Regions from separate parts of the Pseudoxanthomonas sp. CF385 genome, predicted to be linked through region 1. Evidence: predicted binding sites of a transcription regulator. Region 1 holds the regulator's gene; the other holds the start of a gene.

Region 1 (4,274 bases):
GCCTGGGCCAGCGCGACCGCAACCTGGTGGGCCAGCTCAACTGGCTGCGCGCCTCCGGCCAGGTGCAGACGCTGCTCTGCCTGCCGGCCAACTCCCATTTCTCCGACCTGGACGAAGTCGTCCGCCGCTTCAGCACCGTGCAGCCGCAAGGCGTGGTGCTGACCAAGCTGGACGAGACCGGCCGCCTGGGCAGCGCGCTTTCGGTGGTCGTCGACCACCAGTTGCCGATGGCCTGGGTGACCGATGGCCAGCGCGTGCCCGACGACCTCCACCGCGCCAACAGCGCCCACCTCGTGCTGCGGCTGGACCAGCTGCGCCGCGAAGCCGACGAACCCTGCTCGACCGAGGCCACCCATGTCGCCTGACCACCTGCTGCAGACCAATCCGCGCAGCACCCCGCCGATCCCCGCCGCGTTCCATCCGGTGCGCGTCATCGCCATCACCGGCGGCAAGGGCGGCGTGGGCAAGACCAACGTCTCCGTGAACCTCGCGATTTCGCTCGCCGAAATGGGCAAGCGCACCTTGCTGATGGACGCCGACCTCGGCCTGGCCAACGTCGACGTGCTGCTCGGCCTGTCGCCGAAGTTCACCCTCGCCGACCTCGTCGCCGGCCGCTGCCAGCTCGAAGACGTACTGCTGGAAGGCCCCGAAGGCCTGATGGTGGTGCCGGCCTCGTCGGGTTTCCGCCACATGGCCGAACTGACGCCGGCCGAGCATGTCGGCCTGGTCAATGTGTTCTCCGAACTGCAGCGTGCGCTCGACGTCATGGTCGTCGACACCGCCGCCGGCATCACCGACAGCGTGCTGACCTTCTGCCAGGCCGCGCAGGACACGGTCGTCGTGGTCTGCGACGAGCCGGCTTCGATCACCGACGCCTACGCCCTGATCAAGGTGCTGGCGCGCGAACGCGGCCTGGACCGCGTGCACGTCATCGCCAACATGGTCCGCGACCCCAACGAGGGCCGGAAGCTGTACGAGAAGCTGGCCCGCGTCTGCGAGCGCTTCCTCGGCGACGTCGCCCTGCACTACCTGGGCGCCGTGCCGCAGGACGATTGGCTGCGCCGCGCGGTGCAGCGCCAGCAGGCCGTCGTGAAGGCCTACCCGGGCAGCCCGTCGGCGCGCGCCATCACCGACATCGCCCGCGTGGCCGCCCGCTGGCAGCCGCCGCAGGGCGCGCGCGGCAACGTGGAGTTCTTCGTCGAACGCCTGATCCAGCGGGGGGTGGCCGCATGAACACCGCCGCCGCCCACTACCGCGCCGTGCAGCGCAGCGCCGCTACGGACTCCGTCACCCAGCACGCCGACCTCGTCCGCCGCATCGCCCACCACCTCGCGGCGCGCCTGCCGGCCAGCGTGGAGATCGACGACCTGATCCAGGCCGGCATGATCGGCCTGATCGAAGCCTCGCGCAGTTACGACGCCGAACAGGGCGCTTCGTTCGAAACCTACGCCTCGATCCGTATCCGCGGTTCGATGATCGACGAAATCCGCCGCGGCGACTGGGTGCCGCGCTCGGTGCACCGCCGCGCGCGCCAGGCTGCCGCCACCGTGCGCGAGATCGAACAGCGCACCGGCCGCGCCGCCATCGCCACCGAAGTCGCCTCGGCGATGGAGATGCCGTTGCCCGAATACCTGCGTCTGATGGAGGACGCCGCGCGCGGGCAGGTGCTCAGCCTGGAATCGCACATCGACGACCACGGCGAACCGAACACCGCCCGCACCGGTGGCCCGTCGCCGCAGCAGAACCTGGAGCGCAGCGAGTTCCGCCAGCAGCTGGTCAAGGCCATCGGCCACCTGCCGGAGCGCGAACAGCTGGTGCTGTCGATGTACTACGAGAAAGAACTCAACCTGAAGGAAATCGGTGCGGTGCTCGGCGTCAGCGAGTCCCGCGTCTGCCAGATCCACGGCCAGGCCATGGTCCGCCTGCGCGGCCGCCTGCAGGTGTTCGAGAAGGCCGACGCCGGCCTGGAAGACCAAGACTGAAGATTTCCCGCGGCCTGCCGATAAGGCTCCGGTAGGCCGCCGCGTGCAGCCCCTGCCCTGCCCTCGCCCCTGACCGGGCACGCTTTACTGGAGTTCGAAGTGACCGCCAACAAGAACATGCGCATCCTGATCGTGGACGATTTTTCCACCATGCGCCGCATCATCAAGAACCTGCTCAACGACCTGGGCTACACCAACACCGCCGAAGCCGAAGACGGCAACAGCGCGCTGACGGCCTTGGCGCAGGGCAGCTTCGACTTCGTGGTCACCGACTGGAACATGCCCGGCATGACCGGCATCGAGCTGCTGAAAGCGATCCGCGCCGACGAACGCTTCAAGACCCTGCCCGTGCTGATGGTCACCGCCGAGGCCAAGCGCGAGCAGATCATCGAAGCCGCACAGAACGGCGTGAACGGCTACATCATCAAGCCGTTCACCGCGCAGACGCTGGAAGAGAAGCTGGGCAAGATCTTCGAACGCCTGGGAGCCGCTGCCTGATGAACGCCGTCGCCGACATCACCGGGGCGCGCGCCGCGCTGGTGGAAAGGCTGCAGCACGCGCTCGATGCCCTGGAACAGGGCGACGAGGCCGGCTGGCGCCGCGAGCTGGACACCATCGCCGCCTGGCGCACGCAGCCGATGATGCAGGGCCTGGGTCGCCTCGCCCGCGAACTGGCGCAGACCCTGGGCGAACTGCCGCCGACCGACGCCGGCGAACTCGACGATGCCTGCTCGCGCCTCGACCACGTCGTCGAGATGACCGAACAGGCCAGCCACAAGACGCTGGACCTGGCCGAACAGTGCCGGGGCTACGCCACCCAGCTCAAGGGCACCGCGCTGTCGGCCGAACAGGCCGCGCTGGTGGACAGCATCGGCAAGGGCCTGTCGGAAATGGCGCTCGCCCAGAGCTACCAGGACCTTACCGGCCAGATCATCCGCCGGGTCGCCGGCATCGTCCGTCGCGTGCACGAGGGCTTCGGTGCGCTCGGGCTGCCGCCGCCGGAGAAGAAAGAGACTTCAGAACTCGCCGGTCCGGCCGTTGCTGGTCTTGACCGCAACGCGTTCTCGCAGGACGACGCCGACGACCTGCTCTCCGGCCTGGGCCTGTAGCCCACGGCCGGGCGCTGCGGAACCGGAGACCTGCCATGCGCCACCGTTCCGTCCATCGCCATCCCCTCCTCCTGCTGTTCGTCGGGCTGCTGCTGGCCTGCGATGCGATCGCGCGGCGCCTGACCGCGCGCCGCGCCGCCGCGCCACACCTGGTCCACCCCGCCCGCTGATCGACCGCTTCCGGTAACCGCCTGTCCATGTCCGCCGTCACGCCCGAAATCGCCGCCGACTTCCTGATCGAAGCCCAGGAAATCCTCGACCGCCTGGGCGAACAGCTGGTCACGCTCGAGCAGGACCCGACCGACAGCGAACAGCTCAACGCGGTCTTCCGTGGCTTCCACACGCTCAAGGGCGGCGCCGGCTTCCTCGGCATCCAGGCGATGGTCAATCTCTGCCACGCGGCGGAGGAGACCCTCGGCCTGGTGCGTGCCGGCCGGGCGACGCTGGAATCGCACCACTTCGACGCCGCCCAGCAGTCGCTGGACTACCTGCAGCAGATGCTGGACGCGATCGGCGCCGGCGAAGAACCGCCGCACGCACCGCAGGCGCTGATCGACCAGTTCGACGTGAATGGCGGCGCACCCGTCGCGACGCCTGCCGCCGCAGTGGCCGTGGCGCCCGCCGCCGGCGATCTGATCAGTGACGACGAGTTCGAAGCCTTGCTCGACCAGTTACACGGTGACGCCGCACCGACCCAGGTCGTCGCGCCGGCGCCCGTCGCGGCGCCGCGTCCCGCGCCGGCCGCGCCCAAGCCGATGCCGGCGGCGAAGCCTGCCGCGAAGGCCGGCGGCGAGGCCGAACAGACCATCCGCGTGGACACCAAGCGGCTCGACGCCATCGTCAACCTGGTCGGCGAACTGGTGCTGTCGCGCAATCGCCTGAAGACCCTGCGCGCCCGGATCCGCGACGAAGAGCTCGATCGCGCGGTGAGCAGCCTGGACATCGCCACCGCACGCCTGCAGAACGCGGTCATGCGCACGCGCATGCAGCCGGTCGGCAAGGTGTTCTCGCGCTTCCCCAAGGTCGCGCGCGACGTCGCCCGCCAGCTGCAGAAAGAAGTCGACCTGGAGCTGGTCGGCGCCGACACCGAACTGGACCGCAACCTGGTCGAGGCCCTGGCCGATCCACTGGTGCACCTGGTCCGCAACGCCATCGACCACGGCATCGAAGTGCCGTCGCTGCG
Region 2 (4,274 bases), on a different contig from region 1:
TTTGGGCGTCCGGCTGAACGCCCGGGCCGCCCCGCCCCTCCTGCCGGCTCGCCCGTATTTGCGGCTAGGCACCGGAAGCCTCTATAATTCCGCGGCTTCGCGCCCGGGTACGCCCGGCCGGACCGCCCACGTCGGGCGTCACCGACGAATCCACACCTGTCGCCACCGCCCGTGCCGGGGTGCCCTTCATCCGAAGGGTTCGGTCACGGAAGCGACAGGGAGGCCCAACCCCGGAACCCTGCCCTCGCGGGCACCGCCTTCCTTTTGCCTGGCGGCGGGTTCCTTATCAGGAGTAGAGCAATGCCCCAAGTCACCATGCGCCAGATGCTGGAAGCCGGCGTCCATTTCGGCCACCAGACACGCTACTGGAACCCCAAGATGGCGCCGTACATCTTCGGTGCCCGCGGCAAGATCCACATCATCAACCTCGAGAAGACCGTTCCGCTGTTCAACGACGCGATGAACTTCCTCTCGGGCGTCGCCCAGAAGCGCGGCACCATCCTGTTCCTGGGCACCAAGCGCAGCGCGCGCGAAGCCGTGAAGGAAGAGGCCGTGCGTTGCGGCATGCCGTACATGACCCAGCGCTGGCTGGGCGGCACGCTGACCAACTTCGCCACCGTGAAGAAGTCGGTCGCCCGCCTGAAGGAACTGGAATCCGCCGAAACCGACGGCACCTTCGAGAAGCTGGTCAAGCACGAAGTGCTGGGCCTGCGCCGCGAGCGCGACAAGCTGGAAGCGTCGCTGGGCGGCATCAAGGAAATGAACCGCCTGCCGGACGCGCTGTTCGTCATCGACATCGGCCATGAAGACATCGCCATCAAGGAAGCCAAGAAGCTCGGCATCCCGGTGATCGCGGTGGTCGACTCGAACTACGACCCGGCCCTGGTCGACTACGCCATCCCCGGCAACGACGACGCCATCCGCGCCGTGCAGCTGTACGCCCGCGCCGCCGCCGACGCCGTGCTGGAAGGCAAGGCCGCTTCGCCGAACGCCGCGACCGTCCGCGAGGAAGAGTTCGCCGAAGGTGGCGACGACAAGGGTGCCCGCCGCGCCCCGGCCAAGAAGGCCGCCGGCAAGAAGTCCGACGAAGCCGCCGCCGAGTAATCCGGCTGCAACGCCGCCGCGCCATGCTGCGCGGCGGCCATGTTTTTCCCTTCTCCCGTCGGGAGAAGGTGCCCGAAGGGCGGATGAGGGTGCGGTAAGGATGTCGGCGCTGCAAGCGTCGCGGTTCCGCCGGACCCTCACCCCAACCCCTCTCCCGATGGGAGAGGGGCTTTGCCAATCTAAACCGAGGTAATCCCGTGGAAATCACCGCTTCCCTGGTCAAGGAACTGCGCGAGCGCACCGGCGCCGGCATGATGGAGTGCAAGAAAGCGCTCACCGAGAACAAGGCCGACATCGACGCCGCCGCCGAGTGGCTGCGCAAGTCGGGCCTGGCCAAGGCCGACAAGAAGGCCGACCGCGTCACCGCCGAAGGCCGCATCGCCGTGGCCCAGGACGCCGGCAAGGCCGTGCTGGTCGAGATCAACTCCGAGACCGACTTCGTCGCCAAGGACAGCAACTTCATCGCCTTCACCGACGCGATCGCGCAGGCCGCGCTGACGTCCGGCGCCGCCGATGCCGAAGCCCTGAAGAGCGCCAAGCTCGCATCGGGCGAGACGGTCGAGGAAGCCCGTGCTGCCGCGATCGCCAAGCTGGGCGAGAACATGCAGATCCGTCGTCTGGTCGCCATCGACAGCGCCCACAACGTCGCGGCCTACGTGCACGGCGGCAAGATCGGCGTGCTGGTCGAGGTCAAGGGCGGCGACGCCGACCTGGCCCGCGGCCTGGCGATGCACATCGCCGCGATGAACCCCCCGCACAACAAGGCCTCCGACGTGCCGGCCGAGTTCGTGGCGAAGGAAAAGGAAATCGAGCTGGCCAAGATGTCCGACAAGGACAAGGCCAAGCCGGCCGACATCCTGGAGAAGATCATCTCCGGCAAGATCAACAAGATCGTCAACGAAGTCACCCTGTACGGCCAGCCGTACGTGCTGGACAGCGACAAGACCGTCGAGCAGGTGGTGAAGGCCGCCGGCGCCGACGTCGTCGGCTTCCAGCGCCTGGTGGTCGGCGAAGGCATCGAGAAGGTGGTGGAAGACTACGCTGCCGAAGTGATGAAGCAGGCCGGCCTGGCGTAAGCCACCGTCGATCCGGTGTGTGCAGGAAAGCCGCGGGGAACCGCGGCTTTCTTGTTTTCTGGAGTACGCATTCCGCGTATCGCGACCGTTCGTCGCGCCTCCCTAAAGTTTGCCCTTCCTGCGCCGAAACTGGTTACAAAGGTGACACTTCGTCACGCTTTGCTGGCATGCTGCCCGCAACCTCCTCTCAACGCAGTGCGCACCCGGATGCGTCCCGAACTCGAAGCCCAGCTCCTGAATTGCCGCAACCTGCCGAGCCCCCCGGGCGTGGCATTGCGCATCATCGAGCTCGCTCAGGACCCCGAGGTGGTGATGGCCACCGCAGCCGATGCGATCGGCCTGGATGCCGCGCTCAGCGCGCGCATGCTGCGCATCGCCAACTCGCCGTTGTACGCCAGCCGTCGCCGCGTGGAGAACCTGTCGCAGGCGCTGACGGTGCTCGGTCTCAATGCCACCCTGACCCTCGCGCTGGGGTTCTCGCTGGCCCGCTGCGGCAACGGCAGCCATCCGGTGGCGCAGGGCCGCGTCTGGCGCCGCAGCGTGATCGCGGCGCTGGCCTGCCGCCTGCTGGGACAGCACGCGGGCGTCCGCAAGGCCGAGGAGCTGATGCTCGCCGGCCTGCTGCAGGACATCGGCATGCTCGCCCTGCTCGAGGTCCTCGGCGAAGACTACGCGCGCCTGGTGGAGAACGCGGAAGACAATGCCGCACTGCTCGCCGCCGAGCGCGAATGGCTGGGGTGCGACCACGCCACCGTCGGCGGCTGGCTGGCGCGCCAGTGGAACCTGCCGGCGTTGCTGCGCGAAGCGATCATCGAAAGCGAACATCCAGCATCGGACACCGGCTTCAACGCGTGCGTGGCGGTGTCGGGCCATGTCGCCGACATCTGGCTGGCGACGGGCGATGCGGATCGCACCGACGCCGCGCATCGCGATGCCGCGTTGCACGCCGCCACCCGCCTAGGGTTGGATTACGCCGCTTTCCTGAGCCTGATCGAGGAAATGGTCGTCGCGCTGCCGGAAGTGTGCGCGATGTTCGACGTGCCACCCGCGCCGCCGGCCCGCATCCAGGCCCTACTGGACCAGGCGCGCGAACTGCTGGTGGTGCGCAACCTGCGCGAGATCCAGGAAGCCGCGCGCGCGCGCAAGGAAGCCGACGAACACGAAGACCGCGCGCGTCGACTGGCCGAGGAAGTGCGCCGCGACCCGCTGACCGGCGCGTACAACCGCAGCCAGCTGGAAGAAGTGCTGGAGAAGGAATTCGACGCCGCCACCCGCCATGGCTGGCCGCTGTCGATCGCCTTCATCGACCTCGACGATTTCAAGCAGGTGAACGACCGTTGGGGCCACCTGGTCGGCGACGAGGTCCTGCGCAACTTCGCCAAGGCCCTGATGCGGCGCGTGCGCAGCAGCGACATCGTCGCCCGCTACGGCGGCGAAGAGTTCCTGGTGGTGCTGCCCGGCATCGGCGAGGAAGCCGCGGCCCAGGTCGTACGCCGGATCCTGTCGGAAGTGTCCTGCGCGGCGATGGCCGACGTGAGCGGCCAGCCCCTGCATGTGACCTTTTCGGCAGGACTCGCCACGCAGGGCACGCTGGAGCAGTTCCGCCACGTCGACGACCTGCTGCGCGCGGCGGACGAAGCGCTCTACGGCGCCAAGCGCCAAGGCCGCAACCGCGTCTCGGTCGGCGCCGTCGGCCCCTGAGTCGCGCGCACCGGGTCGGCCGGCCACGCCCTCACCCGATCGGTCGACCGCTCAATCGCTTCCGAGGCGTTCCCGCAACGGCGCGAGATATCGCTCGTAGGCCCGCCATTTCGGCGTCTCTTGGACGTGGATGCGGTCGCGCACCTGCACCGCACTGGCCGTGACGATGCCCCGCGTGCGGGCGTGCATCCCCAGCATGTCCGGTTCGAACGCGATGCCGATGAACGCGCAGACCCGCCGGACCACCTGCTCCGGATCGCGGGTGAGTTGCGCGTAGTCCACGTCCAGTATCCGTCCCGGATAGCGGGCGTGCCAATGCGCCATCAGGGCGCGGTAGTGCCGGTAGAAATCGGCCAGTTCGCGCTGGTCGTAGCTGTACGGATTGGCGTCGGA

The links. The regulator FliA, encoded in region 1, starts transcription of late flagellar genes. The targets are predictions, from matches to a motif close to TAAAGTTTNNCNNNCNNNGGCCGATAA.
Region 2: BLT45_RS11965 (GGDEF domain-containing protein) is a predicted target of FliA. The motif match lies at 2,284-2,310, and genes of this name have one in related genera.

The regions. Positions count from the first base shown of each region.
Region 1 is NZ_FNKZ01000003.1:180,971-185,244, forward strand. Features, by position in the region: gene flhF (flagellar biosynthesis protein FlhF) at 1-365, shown strand, start outside; partial or broken gene BLT45_RS16260 (MinD/ParA family protein) at 421-1,233, shown strand; gene BLT45_RS16265 (RNA polymerase sigma factor FliA) at 1,230-1,982, shown strand; gene cheY (chemotaxis response regulator CheY) at 2,100-2,480, shown strand; gene BLT45_RS16275 (protein phosphatase CheZ) at 2,480-3,091, shown strand; gene BLT45_RS18635 (hypothetical protein) at 3,127-3,261, shown strand; gene BLT45_RS16280 (chemotaxis protein CheA) at 3,289-4,274, shown strand, end outside.
Region 2 is NZ_FNKZ01000002.1:372,602-376,875, forward strand. Features, by position in the region: gene rpsB (30S ribosomal protein S2) at 301-1,104, shown strand; gene tsf (translation elongation factor Ts) at 1,302-2,180, shown strand; gene BLT45_RS11965 (GGDEF domain-containing protein) at 2,388-3,881, shown strand; gene BLT45_RS11970 (tetratricopeptide repeat-containing sulfotransferase family protein) at 3,933-4,274, opposite strand, start outside.